DNA from 2 places in the Vibrio sp. 1402 genome. Region 1 is predicted to be linked to the other one. Evidence: predicted binding sites of a transcription regulator. Region 1 holds the regulator's gene; the other holds the start of a gene.
What was found. Region 1 encodes PurR, which represses purine synthesis genes. Its sites were predicted from a motif close to TNANGNAAACGTTTNCNTNA; they were not measured.
Positions count from the first base shown of each region.

Region 2: a site for PurR is predicted at 4,355-4,374, ahead of metK (methionine adenosyltransferase). Genes of this name have one in related genera too.

Region 1 is NZ_JAWOWE010000002.1:92,869-101,244, forward strand. It holds gene glgA (glycogen synthase GlgA) at 1-60, shown strand, start outside; gene R7044_RS03870 (alpha/beta fold hydrolase) at 170-973, shown strand; gene R7044_RS03875 (DUF2007 domain-containing protein) at 1,005-1,325, opposite strand; gene R7044_RS03880 (TVP38/TMEM64 family protein) at 1,346-2,032, opposite strand; gene R7044_RS03885 (TfoX/Sxy family DNA transformation protein) at 2,147-2,737, opposite strand; cyclic di-GMP riboswitch class I at 2,854-2,943, opposite strand; gene purR (HTH-type transcriptional repressor PurR) at 3,231-4,235, opposite strand; gene torD (molecular chaperone TorD) at 4,704-5,351, opposite strand; gene torR (two-component system response regulator TorR) at 5,618-6,328, shown strand; gene elyC (envelope biogenesis factor ElyC) at 6,401-7,186, opposite strand; gene cmoM (tRNA uridine 5-oxyacetic acid(34) methyltransferase CmoM) at 7,301-8,092, shown strand; gene mukF (chromosome partition protein MukF) at 8,095-8,376, shown strand, end outside.
Region 2 is NZ_JAWOWE010000006.1:15,822-24,197, forward strand. It holds gene rsmE (16S rRNA (uracil(1498)-N(3))-methyltransferase) at 1-329, opposite strand, end outside; gene endA (deoxyribonuclease I) at 443-1,138, opposite strand; gene R7044_RS12925 (SprT family zinc-dependent metalloprotease) at 1,289-1,786, opposite strand; gene R7044_RS12930 (DUF2189 domain-containing protein) at 1,855-2,652, opposite strand; gene metK (methionine adenosyltransferase) at 3,055-4,209, opposite strand; gene tkt (transketolase) at 4,525-6,519, shown strand; gene R7044_RS12945 (LysR family transcriptional regulator) at 6,611-7,504, opposite strand; gene R7044_RS12950 (ligand-gated channel protein) at 7,645-8,376, shown strand, end outside.

The DNA.
Region 1 (8,376 bases):
TTTTGCTGGCAAAAGGCCGCAGAATCTTATTTGCAGCTTTACCACTCAGCGTTAGTTTGACTTAAAATTGTAACGAAAGGCGCCGAATGAGGTGCCTTTATTATCTTGAGTAAGGGGAGTGTGGTAGGATGGCTTTTTACTCAATAGCACGATCTTTTTGATACTGAATATGACCCAGCCGCTACTTTTTCATAAAACTTATTTGCACCCTACTAGTAATGAGTGGGTTGTATTTGTGCACGGTGCTGGTGGTAGCTCTTCTATCTGGTTCAAGCAAATTAAAGCTTACAAGCAACACTTTAACTTATTGCTGATCGATTTAAGAGGTCATGGAAAGTCAAATCAGTTACTTAAAGAGCTCATTGCTAGCCGTTATACCTTTACGGAGGTTACCCAAGATATTTTGAAAGTATTGGACCATTTAAAGATCCAATCCGCTCATTTTGTCGGTATGTCGCTTGGTACTATTATTGTTCGAAACCTTGCTGAATTGTCATCAGAGCGCGTACGTTCGATGGTGCTCGGCGGTGCTGTCACAAGGCTTAACACTCGTTCTCAGATATTGGTGAAATTAGGTAATTTTTGTAAGCATATCCTGCCGTACATGTGGCTCTACAAACTGTTCGCTTATATTGTTATGCCTCAAAGAAGCCAACGAGAATCTCGCCACCTTTTTATTCGCGAAGCCAAGAAGCTTTGCCAAAAAGAATTTAAACGTTGGTTTATTCTTGCCGCTGATGTAAATCCGTTAATGAAATATTTTAAAGATCGAGAGTTACCCATTCCGACTCTTTACTTAATGGGCGACAGGGATTACATGTTTATTAAACCTGTCAAAGAAATGGTTGCAGCACATAAGCTCAGCATTCTACGAGAAATCCCGAATTGTGGTCATGTATGCAATGTAGAGCGTCCAGAAGACTTCAATCAACACTCCATCGAGTTTATTAAACAGCAAGCTGTATGTGCTTAAAACTGAGTGCATCCACTGAATAGGAGAGCCGCTATAGCTCTCCTAGTTGATATCCACATTGCCAACATGCACCAAATTGCCCTTCGTTTATTTCATGACATTTTGGGCATTGCCAATCTTGATACTCATGCCTATCGGATTGTTTTCGATATGCTTTTACTATTTCTTCAGCTTTCATCTTTTGTGCCGTGTCAAAAAGCCACACATAAGGATCGGTATCATCACCAAACGGCAGTTCTCCTTTTAAGCCGAAAATACCTTCTCCGCGAACTTCACAGTAAATTTGTTCCACTTTAAGCAGCTCACATACAATGTGTGCTTCTGCTGGGTTTTTAGCGATAAATATTTTCATCAAAATACCCACTTCACCAATTACGAGTTTTGCTGACTTGGTGTCGGCCTTACTTTATTCATAACCCATTTAGTGATGATTGGAAATAGTCCCAATAGCGCAAAAGACGCTAATACTGCGGGTGAAACAATGCCCGATAGGCTTTCAATTGTTGCTAATTGAGTACCTGCATTCAGATATACGGCTGTGCCTGGCAGCATACCTATTTGGCTAGTGAGATAAAATCGACCTACAGACATCGGTGTTAAGCCCATCAGTAAGTTGATTAGAAAGAAAGGGAATACAGGGATTAGACGCAAGGAAAATAGATAAAAAGCTCCGTCTTTTTCGACACCTTGATTAATTGCGTTGAGTTTATTTCCGAATTTGTTTTGTACCCAGTCACGCAATAAGTATCGGCTGCTCAAGAAGGCCAGTGTTGCCCCCATAGTGCTAGCGAAAGAAACCAGTAGCAAGCTTGTCCAAAAACCAAATAAGGCTGCACCAAGTAAGGTGACTACTGCCGCTCCTGGGATAGAAAAAGCGGTAATTGCAATGTAGGTAAAAAAGTAAATCGCAGCCGAGAATACAAAATTCTGATCGATGTATGTAGTTAGTGCTTCTTGTTGGGCTTTTGCATTCTCTAAGGTTAAATACTGGCCAAAGTTAATACCTAAAAAGACGATAGCCGCTAGTAGGATGAGACCTAATATCAGTTTCTTATTCATAATTTTGATTCCAATTTGGGATATATGTAATAAGACAGTAGGAAAACCGAAAAAATTTCACAAAAAAACCGCAGATTAGACTGCGGTTTTACAAGATAGTTTTTAGGCCGACTTTTATTGGAGGCCGTTCATCAACTCATCTCGGCGAGCTTGAGGTACCACACTCCAATGAGTGCCGTTGATAGCACCTTCTAGTGCCCATAGCAACTCAATGTTGACGGTTGCAGAGTGCGTATCTCTTATCGCTTTATAGGCGTTAAGCGCACCTTCCTCTTCAAGCTTCTCTACGGATTCGATGCCGGCTTTTTTTAGCATGCGCTCGGTAGCCAGTCGTAAGTTAGGCAAATCTTTCAAACGGTTAGGCTTTGTACTTGCTTGCTGTTCTTTCTCAAGCTTTGCCTTTTTCAATGATTGATTCGCTACTTCGATTAAGCGTTCGCTTGATTCCCATAAATCGCTGGAAATAGCGTAGTACTTTGTAACGACTGGAAAGCCACGTTTTTTATAAACGTAAGGCTTTAGCCCTTGTTTCTCGAAGTCAGATGAAGTTTTTTGGTCTGCTCTGATATGAAGCTGATTGTTTACCACTAGTGCAAACATTGTTTCATCAGCGAATAGTCCGAAGCCACCAAACATTGAGCGCGACTTGATATTACCAAGTGCCTCAAATAGCTTCATAGAGTCTTTGAGTATCGGTTTATCCATGTTTTGTTATCTCGGTGTAATTAATATTACGCCACCAAAAGTCAGGTCCGAGAGAGTAGCAAACATGCGTAAAAACAATGTCATTACAGAGTAAAGTCATTGCTTACACACTTGCCATCGGTAACCCCGCTACCTTCCATATCGTAATATGGTTCAGGCCGGAGGCTTTGCGTCCCACTCTTTCGAATGGTTTGCCCTGTGCGTGACACAATGAGCATACTTCTTATATTGAATTAACATCACGGTTTAGCGTTAAAAGTGTGATTTCGGTTCAATAAAAATGATAGATTGAATGCTCTATTTTGCATATGGAAAGGTGCAAATTGGCCTTTGAAAAGGAGTTCTTAATATATATTACATTTATATAAAACAGGGAGTTAACGTTAGTCAATTGTTATTAGAGTGGTGTGAAGTATTAGAGAATGCTTAATTTTTCCAAAAAAATAAGCGCCCCTGTAGAGCGCTTATTTAACACGGTTAAATACAGTGAAATTTAGTTCATTTTCTTCACAGTATTTCGAATTACAAGCTCAGGTTGCATCTCGAAAATTCGTTTTTCGTGTTCTTTATCTTTGATACGCTCAAGTAGAATTTCGAATGCATTTTTACCAACACGACGTTTAGGTTGGTGGATAGTCGTTAGCGGTGGAGAGAAGTATTCCGCAAGCTCGATGTTGTCGTAGCCGATCACTGAAATATCTTCAGGAATTTTGATCCCGTTTTGTTGCAAGCGGCTCATTAGGCCTAGAGCCATTGTGTCGTTAAAACAGAATACCGCCGTCGGGCGCTTGTCCATTGCGGTAATTTTATCTGCAACTAATACGGCCGTATCACATTCAAAGTTACCTTCAAGGATCCAGTCTTCATTTACAGCTAGGTTCGCTTCGCTCATTGCGCGACGGAAACCTGCAATGCGCTCTTGGCAAGCAAGCTTTTCAAAATGACCGCTTAGACAAGCGATATCCGTATGACCATTGTCAATCAGATGTTTGGTTGCAATGTAGCCACCTTCTTCTGAGTTATCCATGATCTTGTCTGCTTGTGAGCTCTCTGGGCCCCAATCCATGACCACTTTAGGAATGTCCGCATGACGGTCAAGCATCTCTTTTAGTTCTTCGGTTAAGTCAGAACACATCACTAGGATGCCATCAACGCGCTTTTCAGCCAGCATACGAATGTAATCGCGTTGTTTTTCGTAAATCCCGCCTGTGTTACATAAAATCAGAGTATAGCCTTGGCGGTAACAGTAGCTCTCAACGCCATCAATCACTTCTGAGAAAAATAGGTTAGTTGATTGAGTTACTAACATGCCAATCGTACGAGTTGAGTTGCATTTTAGGCTGCGTGCAACGGCACTTGGCGCGTAATTCAGCTCGTCAACGGCTTTCATTACTTTTTCTTGCGTTGCTTCTGCAACGAAACGCGTTTTATTGATAACGTGCGAAACTGTCGTAGTGGAAACGCCGGCTAAGCGAGCAACGTCTTTTATCGTGGCCATAAATGGTGTCCTGTATCGAGCTACTGAAATATGTCGTATTGGATGTACCTGATGCTCTAATGGTTTCACACCTAGCAATCTAAAATTGGCGCTAAGTGTCTCGGCAGCGGTTGATCCAAGTGCGACAAAAGGGTGCGTAGCAGCATCGGTCGATGAATTTTATCTTTTTTCTATCTGATGAGAAATTGCCATCAACCTGTTAAGAAAACACAAAAACCGCTATATTTCAGCGGTTTACATATAAATCATATTTAATCGTTTGCGCTCACATTTTAGCCCTATGTGGACTGACTAGCAATGTTTTCAGCAAGAGATTTGTGTATTTGAAGTCACATTTTGACTGCTAAATAACCAAGCGTCTTTGCGCTAAGTTAAGGCAAACGAATATTATACCCAAGTTACTTACAATTGGTCACTTTCAGGCATACAGGAAGCCCGATAGGCAGGCTCCCTAAAAATAGGCGGCAATTATTCCCCAAGAAGGTAGGCGCTGTCTAGTTTACAAAATGCAACTAATAGTTTCGCGACACTCGAGTAAAATCCAAATTCGTCGAATTTTTTACATTTGTCTGAAAACTGAGGTAACCAAGACATCAATTGTTGCTGGATAAAGTCGTTTTGTTTAACGAAGGCTTCTTCCATGTGTTTTTCTTGTTCAAGCTCGTTTGAGCGGATAATCATGTTCCCGAGAAAGTCGAGCTCAACGGCTAAGTGATCCGCAGGTTCCTTTAGGTTTTCGTCTACTTGAACGCCAAATTCAGCCATCAACTTTTCCATTTCCTCAGCTGGCTTGTCATTCAGTAAACCTGATTCACCAATGTACATGGATGCGTAAGGAAGAGCGCCGTATTTTTCTGTCTTCAAAAACAGTTCACAAAAGTCAGCTGCAAGCTCTAGTTGTGCATCTTCACGATCTTGTAACCGATTCAATGCATCAACTAGGCTATCAACAGCTGGTTTCAGCGACTCATTTTCACCTAAACCTGCGAGAAAACTGCGAATTTCAACACTGTGATAGGCTTCCAATTCTTTCTCTGTTAGTTCTTTTGCGAACAAGCTCGAAAACCACCAGTAAATTTCAGCGCGTTTTTCATTAAAAGCTTTCACTTCTTGCATTTTGGGCTCCTGAATGATGCTTCAAGTCATGCATCACAAAGTCAATTAGGGATATCCCCTAAGTGTAATCAATTAAAATGAATAGCAGTAACTATAATTGTTATGTTTTATGGTCAAAAATGACCGTTTATTAATAGCAATGGGCAAGCTTGTTTTGAATCAATAAAAACGCTAAATCTTGCGTTTTAATGTATCTATGACTAGAAATGTTACTAGTTATGAATAGAATACGTCTTGGATAATAAGAAGACAGAAAAGTGGTGTAAATGAGCTATCACGTATTAGTCGTAGAAGATGATGTTGTAACTCGTAGTAAGCTTGCGGGATATTTCCAAAATGAGGGCTACCAAGTCAGCGAAGCAGAGAGTGGCGCAGAAATGCGTGAAGTTTTGCAAGCGGGCGATGTAGACCTGATCATGCTGGATATTAACCTGCCTGGTGAAGACGGCCTGATGCTTACTCGTGAGTTACGTAGCCAATCGGATATTGGTATCATATTAGTAACAGGACGCACGGATAGCATTGATAAAATCGTAGGCCTAGAAATGGGTGCTGACGATTATGTGACAAAACCTTTTGAACTGAGAGAGCTGTTAGTTCGCGTTAAAAACTTGCTGTGGCGTATTTCAGCAGCGCGCAGTGGCAGCTCGAAAGCGAATGAAACCAGTGAAGAGCACATTGTGCGCTTTGGGGAGTGGACATTCGACATTCAACGTCGCGCACTTAGCCGCAACGGTGAGCCAGTAAAACTAACTAAAGCAGAGTATGAACTTTTGGTGGCATTATCGTCTTACCCTAACCAGGTGTTAAGTCGTGAGCGTATTTTGAACATGATCAGCCATCGAGTGGATGCGCCGAATGACCGCACCATTGATGTTCTTATTCGACGTATGCGCGCAAAAATGGAGTTCGATCCTAAGAACCCACAGATTTTTGTAACGGTACACGGCGAAGGCTATATGTTTGCTGGTGACTAGTTGGAACATAACTCAATCGTAAAAAGAAAAAGGAGAGCTTCGGCTCTCCTTTTTTGTGGCTTCAAGATAATACTAGTTTGCTTCAACCATTGGTGTTTGGCCGACAGTATCACGCAACCTTTGCCAAATACTGCCCAAGTACTCATGCCAATAAAGCTCTGTTTGTTCTAAGTAACGCGCTTTAGGTGAGTATTTATCCCAAGGTTGACTGATTTCGCTAATAGCTAAGAAGTTGGTCGGGGCTGGGATTGGTTTAATGCCTGCTGCGTTGAACTCATACAATGCACGGCTCATGTGACTCGCAGAAGTGACTAACACAATCTCCTTTTGTTGAACGAATGCAGCCGCTTGACGCGCCTCTTCCCACGTATCTTTCGCATCTTCTAATAAAATGATATCGGATTTCGCGACTCCCAACGCAAGGGCAACGTTCGCCATCATTCGCGCGTGGCTAATTTCAGATCCGCCAGCATAGCCGGATAAGATTAATTTCGCGCCTGGATACATTCTTAAAATACGAATGCCCTCAGTTAAGCGCATTAATGCTGCACGGCTTAACTGCGAGGTGGGTGGAATTTCGTCATCGATAACATGACCATTCCCTAAAACCATCACGTAGTCGATGGTGCCAGAAACTGGCAAAAAGGCTTTATGCTCTCGCTCTAACGGCATAAGAAGCTTGGTTGAAACAGGTTGGAAGGCAACAAGAAAAATGCCAACAAAAGAGAATAGAACAACGAAGCAGCCAGTTTTACGTTTTGTAGTAAAACTAATGAGAGCAAGACCCAACAAGCCTATCAGCAGCAATGCCGGAAGGGGCATAAGCATGGCTGACACTACTTTTTTCAGCTCAAACATACATAAATAGTCCGAAAAAACATCAATTGATAATAAAAATGAGGGTATCCCTCTTTATTCCTGCTTTCCTTGTGCCAGAATAGCGGCACAATCCGTTATGATAACTCAGCAGAAGTGACAGAAGACCGCAATTTCGACGATATCGCCCACAAATTTGCAAAAAATATTTACGGCTCCGATAAAGGGGAGATCCGCCAAATCATTGTGTGGGAAGATTTTCTACAGATTCTAAGTGAATTAGATGCTGACCAGCAACCCCTAGAAGTGTTGGACGCTGGTGGTGGTTTGGCACAAATGTCGCAAAAGCTTGCTAAGCTCGGACATCGAATCGCTTTATGTGATCTATCTTCGGAAATGCTGCAGTTGGCTAAGCAGGATATTGAAAAAAACGGTTTGCTTGAGCAGTATCGCCTGATTCATTCGCCTGTCCAATCCATCGGTGAACATATGGATGTACAGGTCGATCTGGTTATGTTCCACGCTGTGATGGAGTGGCTGGTTGATCCTAAGGCCGCACTTGAAACAGTTCTAGAGCAAGTAAAACCGGGAGGCATCGCATCAGTCATGTTCTACAACCACCACGGTTTAGTCTATAAAAATGTGGTTTGTGGCAACATTCCTCATATTTTAGACGGCATGCCTCACCGGAAAAGATTTAAACTACAGCCACAGAAAGGCCTAAAACCCGAAGAGGTCTATCAATGGATAGAAGATTCTGGTTTTAGTATTTGTGGCAAATCTGGTATTCGTTCCTTCAGTGATTTCATAGGCAATATGCAATACATGGGCGATTACGAGTTTGAAGATGTGTTGGCGCTAGAAAAACAACTTTGTCGACAAGAGCCATACCTCTCATTAGGCCGCTACATACACGTGTGGGCTAAGAAGAACGATAAACAGGAATAACGATGAGTGAGATGACTCTCAATGCTGCAGAGCAACCAATCGATGAGTTGGTTGGCTGGGTTAAGCAGCACGATTTCTCGTTGAACCTGACCACTGAGCGATTGGCATTTTTGATTGCCATCGCTGTACTAAGTAATGAAAGGTTCGATGAAGAATTGGGTGAAGGTGAATTGCACGACGCATTTGCCATCGTCACTCGACTTTTTGATGAGACCGGCGAAGCTTCGGCTTTCCGTGCGAACAATGCCATCAACGAGATGGTTAAGCAGCGTCTTATGAGCCGT
Region 2 (8,376 bases), on a different contig from region 1:
AGAGGAGTGATGGTATTGACGCCAAGTTCAACAGACTTTTGGATGGTGAACTCCATCTTATCGCCACGTGAAATGACTTGACCAAGGTGCAGATCTAAAGGGGATTCAATACTGTTTTCTACGCGCTCGGTGATGTTAACCAAAACTGATTTTTTGCTGACTTCACTGATAACCGCTGGGAACTCTGCGCCACTGCCGTCAAAAAGGAGAACGTCTTGGCCTTCTTTCATGCGCAAAACACGACCGATATGGCCTGCTGCGTCGTCACTTAAAGCAAGTGAGCCAAGTTGATGAATGGTTTCTGGATGATAAATTCGAGGGGTACGCATGAGATTTCCAGCAAGAGAATAAACTTAAACCCTAACATGGATGCTTTGCACCGAAAAAACAAGGGGCAAGAAGCGTTTCAATATCAGTAATTGAAACGCTTCGAGGTCGGAGGTTACAGTGCGCGGCAGGCTTCTTGAACAAATGGGTTGTGATTGCCCTGTACTTTTGCAATGCGCTCGTCACGCTCACATTCCCATTTATCGACAGGATAGGTTTTGTTCCAAGCACTCATTAATTGCGTTTGCTGCTTCGACAGTTTGAAACCGTACTCTTTGCTCATGTATAGATAGGTACGAGCAATTGAGCCACGCGCACGGTCTGGTGGCATGACTTTACGCTGCTTAAAGTTCACTTGCATCTCACAGCGACCATAACTCACGCCATCCATACCGTTCCATTGGCTGAAGTTGTAGTTCGAACGGTCACCGTTTACTTCACCAATAGCAGGAGTTAGGTTGTGCAAGTCTGCTTCCATCAAACGAAAAGTTTTGTCTTTTTTCTTACAGTTTTTACGTCCGCCATCTTGCCAGCATTGACGCTGGTGGCCAAATTGCCACGCAGGAACCACATGCTCCCATTCGATTCGTGCAGCCCGTTTTTCTTGTTTACGGACTTGGTAGCCGCAAGAGGCTAAATCGGGTAAGCCTTTCTTGCCTTGCCATTGAATGTTACAGCCACAGTAGAAGCTTGTTGGATGGTCTTGATAAATTTTGACCGCCTCACGTTTGGCTGCAGAGAATGAGCTCGGTGGCGCGGCAATCGCAGTGCTAGAAAGCGCGATAAGCAACAGAGAGAATAAGTATTTCATGATAAAAGTCTTTATAAAGTATGACTTTATTCATGATAACACGCATAAAATAGCTTTAGTGATGAGTAAGTTAACAATAGTTGGCGAAGGGAAGGTTTTGATCAAATCGATCTTTATTTTGGGAACGCAAGTAACACTATGAGGTAAGGGCTACGATAATTGAATACCGGTGAAGTTAAGTGGTTGGCGGCATTTTTGACAAGAGTACGTCGCCTCTTTGCGCAGCACTTTATTATGACGGCGAATCGATAGAGGGTAGGTCATACAACCACAACGATACTCAAAGGTTTTACCTTGAACGGATTTTACTTCAAAGCTGTGAGTGGTTTTGGCTGGTACGTTAAATACGGCTTCCATGACGCCTTTCCATTCTTTGCCGTGAGGCCTAACTCGCCCGTAAACCTGATAAGTAATCAGGTGTGCTACTTCATGAGGAATGACTTCATCTAAGAATGCTTGGGTGTTTTCGCGAAATAAAACAGAGTTTAGGCGTACTTGATTTAATTGAAGGTAGGCTTTTCCTGCCGCTTTCCCACGAACGTCGAAGGTGATTGTTGGAATCGGGAAAGAACGTTTGAAAGCTTGTTCCGCCATCGCGATACAGTCCGCCATCACTTGCTTGGCTTTATAGCTGAGTTCTATATCCACAATTCACCTCGATAAATCAAATAAAAAAGCCCCCGCATTTGCGAGGGCCAGATCATAGCATCAGTTAATTATGGTGTGTGTTTTTTCTTGATGGTGGCATGGTAAGCGTGCCATGTACCGTAGCCTAGAACTGGCATGGTAAACAACATTCCGATCCCGTAGGTCGCAAAGCCGATAAGAATACCGCCACAGATGATCGCTGCCCAAACAATCATTGCTGGAATGTTGGATTTCACGGCATTAAAGCTGGTAAATACAGCGGTCATCATGTCTACGCGACGCTCCATCATGAGCGGAATAGAAAAGGCTGAAATGCTAAACACCACACAAGCCAAAACAAAGCCAACTAAAGAGCCGATGACAAGGAAGGGTAGGAACTCACTTAAAGGTGCCCCTTGAACAGAAGGGTAGAGCGCATGAAGTAGAGCGGCAATGCGCATCCAAAATATCATACACACTGCGAGTAACACGGCGAACGCCCATTGAGATGTTGAGTTACGACCGATCGCTTTCATTGAATGGAACAAGCTTGCTTTGTGTCCGCGCTCTCTCTCCCAACTGGCATCATACAAGCCCAGCGCGAGAAACGGACCGATTAACATGTAAACAATCAAACTGGGCATGACGACCAAGTGTGTGCCTTGCCACTGTACGAGCAAAACAATGCCTATCGCAGCTGCCATAAAACAGATGCCATAGAAAGCACTAATAAGTGGCATTCGCACGAAATCATGCAGACCTAATGCTAGCCAATGAAAAGGTGCAGAAAGATTGACCGTATTGCACGGTATGGTTCTGGCGTATTCGTTGTCTGGCACTTCCTTTCGCTTGTTGTGGAAGTCCGATGGATTAACAGTTCGAGGCATAACTCCTCCTTGATTTATTCCCACATTATCCGCTTATACCAACTGACAGCGGTTTTTGTTCAGTCAAACTTGAAGCGACTTTTTCAAGTTTACATCTGAGCATTGGCTTAGTTTGGTATCGGCCATAAAGATGCCTGACTCATGTCTTTACTTAAGTGTTGCTTCCACAGTCGCCAGCATCCGACGTCTCTATTTAAATTGGAATTAACAATATTTTAACTATTGGCGGAGATGGGATAATTTACAAATAATTGCTTAAAATTTATTCGGTATAAAAATGAGGGAGAAACAGGACTGCTTTGTGGCGCAGGGCGGTATGAGTCGAAATGACTAGATAAAAGTTGCTGAAAATAAAAAGCCCCCACCATAGGCGAGGGCTTGATTGATTCTTGCATGGCTTGATTATTTGATGCCAGCGAAATCGCGTAGAAGTGCAGCTTTGTCTGTTGCTTCCCACGGGAATTCTTCACGACCGAAGTGACCGTAAGCCGCTGTCTTCTTGTAGATAGGTTGAAGAAGGTTAAGCATTTCTTGTAGACCGTATGGACGTAGGTCGAAGAATTGACGAACCGCTTCAATGATGATGTCGTGAGATACTTTCTCAGTACCGAACGTTTCCACCATGATAGACGTTGGATCAGCAACACCGATTGCGTAAGAAAGTTGGATCTCACAACGGTCAGCCATGCCTGCCGCTACGATGTTTTTCGCTACGTAGCGTGCTGCGTATGCTGCACTACGGTCAACTTTTGATGGATCTTTACCAGAAAACGCACCGCCACCGTGACGAGCTGCGCCGCCGTAGGTATCTACGATGATCTTACGACCAGTTAGACCACAGTCACCCATAGGACCACCGATTACGAAGCGACCGGTTGGATTAATGAAGAAGTTTGTTTCTTTGTTGATCCACTCAGAAGGTAGCACTGGCTTAATGATCTCTTCCATTACCGCTTCACGCAGGTCTGAAGTTGAGATTGAGTCACAGTGTTGAGTTGAAAGAACAACCGCGTCGATACCAACGATGTTACCTTGATCGTATTGGAATGTTACCTGAGATTTTGCATCAGGACGCAACCAAGGTAGTGTGCCGTTTTTACGAACTTCTGCTTGCTTTTGAACAAGACGGTGAGAGTAAGTAATTGGCGCTGGCATTAGTACTTCAGTTTCGTTACAAGCGTAACCAAACATGATGCCTTGGTCGCCTGCACCTTGTTCTTTAGGGTCAGCTTTATCAACACCTTGGTTGATATCTGGCGACTGTTTACCGATTGTGTTTAGTACCGCACAAGAATCTGCGTCAAAGCCCATATCTGAATGTACGTAGCCGATTTCACGAACGGTTTCACGAGTTAACTCTTCGATGTCTACCCATGCTGAAGTCGTGATTTCACCACCCACCATTACCATACCGGTTTTAACGTAAGTCTCACATGCAACACGAGCCTTTGGATCTTGCTCTAGAATCGCGTCAAGAACCGCATCAGAAATCTGGTCTGCAATTTTATCTGGATGACCTTCTGATACTGACTCAGAAGTAAACAGGTGCTTAGCCATGTTAGCTCCACTATATCTGGTTTAAAACTGGGGAATGATAAACTCTCCAGCGCAAATTAATACTAATTTTTGTAGGTGTATCTACATCTAGACGTCTATTCTAAATTTGATTGCTCGAATTACAAGCTCTTTTTTGGTTTTTGTTATAACCAAACGTTTGCCTGATTTATTGATAATTTTAAGAACTTCGAACGATTTGGCGCGAAAGGTGCAATATTTGTGAGGTTTTGGACTGGAAAACGTTTGCACACCCAACAGGGCTTTGAGAGAATTATGACCTACTTTTCGTTTCGCTTAATGTACTCAGGAGCAGACATGTCGTCTCGTAAACATCTTGCCAATGCAATTCGTGCTCTAAGCATGGATGGTGTTCAACAAGCTAACTCAGGCCACCCAGGCGCACCAATGGGTATGGCTGATATCGCTGAAGTTCTTTGGCGCTCTCACCTAAACCATAACCCTTCAAACCCAGAGTGGGCCGACCGCGATCGCTTTGTGCTGTCAAACGGTCATGGGTCAATGCTTATTTACTCTCTACTGCACTTAAGCGGTTACGCGCTATCTATTGACGATCTGAAAAACTTCCGTCAATTGCACTCAAAAACCCCAGGTCACCCAGAGTACGGCTACGCGCCTGGTATCGAGACAACAACTGGTCCTCTAGGTCAAGGCATCACTAACGCTGTTGGTATGGCGATCGCAGAGAAAGCACTAGCGGCACAGTTCAACAAAGAAGGTCACGATATCGTTGACCACTTTACGTATGTGTTCATGGGTGACGGCTGTCTAATGGAAGGCATCTCGCATGAAGCATGCTCTCTTGCTGGGACGTTAGGTCTAGGCAAACTGATCGCGTTCTGGGATGACAACGGCATTTCTATCGACGGTCACGTTGAAGGCTGGTTCTCTGACGATACACCTAAGCGTTTTGAAGCGTACGGCTGGCATGTAATCCCAGCAGTCGATGGTCACGACTCAGACGCGATCAACGCAGCAATTGAAGCAGCAAAAGCGGACCCACGTCCTACGCTTATCTGTACCAAAACAATTATCGGTTTCGGTTCTCCTAACAAGTCTGGTTCGCACGACTGTCACGGTGCACCACTAGGTCACGATGAAATCCAAGCGGCTCGCGAATACCTAGGTTGGGAGTACGGCCCATTTGAGATCCCGGCAGATGTTTACGCTGAGTGGGATGCAAAAGAAGCGGGCGCCGCGAAAGAAGCAGCTTGGAATGAAAAATTCGAAGCATACGCTGCAGCTTACCCTGCAGAAGCGGCAGAGCTTAAACGTCGTCTAAACGGCGAACTTCCTGCACAGTGGGAAGAAAAAGCGAACCAAATCATTGCCGATCTTCAAGCAAATCCAGCGAACATTGCATCACGTAAAGCGTCGCAAAATGCACTAGAAGCGTTTGGTCAAATGCTTCCTGAGTTTATGGGTGGTTCTGCTGACCTAGCGCCTTCTAACCTGACCATGTGGTCTGGTTCTAAGTCTCTAGAAATGGAGGACTTCTCTGGCAACTACATCCACTACGGTGTGCGTGAATTCGGTATGACCGCTATCATCAACGGTATCGCATTGCACGGTGGTTTCGTTCCTTACGGCGCAACATTCCTAATGTTCATGGAATACGCTCGTAACGCAATGCGTATGGCTGCGCTGATGAAAATTCAGAACATCCAAGTTTACACGCATGATTCGATCGGTCTTGGCGAAGATGGCCCAACTCACCAACCTGTTGAGCAAATGGCGTCTCTACGTGTAACTCCAAACATGAGCACATGGCGCCCATGTGACCAAGTTGAGTCTGCAGTTGCATGGAAAATAGCGATTGAACGTAAAGATGCACCAACTGCACTTATCTTCTCTCGTCAAAACCTAGCGCAACAAGAGCGTACTGCTGAACAAGTCGCAGACATCGCGAAAGGTGCTTACATCCTGAAAGATAGCGAAGGTAAGCCTGAGCTAATCCTTATCGCAACAGGTTCTGAGGTTGAGCTTGCAGTGAAAGCCGCTGAGCAACTAACTTCAGAAGGCAAGAAAGTACGCGTTGTTTCAATGCCATCAACAGATGCTTTCGACAAACAAGACGCCGCTTACCGTGAAGCTGTACTGCCATCAGACGTAACGGCACGTATCGCTATTGAAGCGGGCATTGCTGATTTCTGGTACAAGTACGTTGGCTTCGACGGTCGCATCATCGGTATGACAACATTCGGTGAATCTGCACCTGCTGGTCAGCTATTCGAGATGTTTGGCTTCACGACTGAAAACGTAGTGAACACAGCAAAAGAATTGCTAGCGTAATTGCAGGGCCGTCTAAACAGTCGAACGTAAACGACGATTGTTAAACGCTAAAGTTAGAAAGGCCATCATTATGATGGCCTTTTTATTTTTGTCAGGTTTTCCAACCTTGTGGAATGCTTTGGTGAATGCAGTCTAAAAGTACGGATAAGCGCAGTGGTGGTCGTCCTGCTGGTGTATAGCAGTTAATGGAAATAGGCTCAGAAAGCCAACCTTCTAAGCAAGGTGTGATTCGCCCTGGGTGATGTTTCTCATAGCCGAATGCTGTCCAAGTCGGCAGCAGTCCAATACCATGACCATTCGCGATACTGTCTATTTGCATTGCTATGTTGTCGCTGTATAACCGACTAACAAAGGGTTCTAAAAAGAACTCACCGTGTTGAGGGTGTGCTAGCATCAATCCATTTTCTTGCACTGAACCAAAATCGATCCATGGATGTGCTTCAAGTTCTTTGGGGTGCGGTATAGGCCCATGTTGTTTTAGATAATTTGGAGAGGCAAAAGGCGTATAGCGAAATACCCCCAGCACTTCTTTTCGCCAGTCTAGCTCTTTACGTTCACCGAGCCAGATGAACAAATCTGGGTCATGATGCGCCTCAGAAAAGTCACTGGTAAGTTGAACTCTAACATCGGGATTATCAGCAAGAAAACGATTGAGTACGCCGCCGAGCCAGCTTCTAACTAAGGCAGTATGACAAACAATATGCAGTGGCCCTGAAACTTGGTTCGTTAAACCTTGCAGTGCATCATAACTCTCTTCGCTTAACTCAAGAATCTGGCGGCTGTAGTGGGCAAAGATTTCTCCAGCTCTTGTCAGAACTAATCGATTACCTTGTCTGGCGGTTAGAGCCTGACCGAAGTCTTCTTCTAATTGTGCCAAGCGACGACTTAGCGTTGATTTTGGCTGATTAAGGGCTTTAGCAGCGGCTGTCAAACTTTTATGCTGATTGAGCGCATCAAAGGCTCTAATTGATGCTAAGTCGTGCATATTTCTTTTACTCCTTACTGCGTTATGTACGAGTTCCATAAATGGAAAGAACCGTTCCATAACTCTCACTATGCATCTCATTCTATTTGTGAATAATTCACTTTCGAAAATAATAATCATTATCAATTATGGAGATGTAGATGTCTACTCTTAGACTGCCAGTTATTACCGCAACTGGTATTTTAGCCTTCGTCAGTGTCCCTCATGTTTTTGCCAATGATGCAGTTTCTAAAATGGAAACAGTGGTTGTAACTGCATCAAGCTACGAGCAATCTCAAGCGGACGCGCCTGCAAGTATTAGTGTTATTTCACGTGAGGAGTTGGACTCCCGTTATTACCGCGATGTGACTGATGCACTAAAAAGTGTGCCAGGTGTTGTCGTGACAGGTGGTGGTGATACCACCGACATTAGTATCCGTGGTATGGGTTCTAAATACACTTTGATACTGGTCGACGGTAAACGTCAAAGCACGCGTGAAACTCGTCCAAATAGTGACGGTCCTGGTATCGAACAAGGTTGGTTACCTCCTCTTCAAGCGATTGAGCGAATCGAAGTTATTCGTGGCCCAATGTCGACGCTTTACGGTTCTGATGCGATTGGTGGTGTGATTAACGTCATCACACGAAAAGATGCGCTAGAGTGGACAGGTAATGTTCAACTGGGCACGGTACTACAAGAGAATAGCCGCTCAGGGGGAGAGCAGAGCGCGAACTTTTTCGTTAATGGTCCGTTGGCTGAAAATTTATCTCTCCAAGTATATGGTCAGTACACAACCAGAGAAGAAGATGACATCGAATACGGTTATGAAGATAAAGATATGCAGAGTATCTCTTCAAAACTGACTTACCAGATTAATGAGCGCCATTCGGTG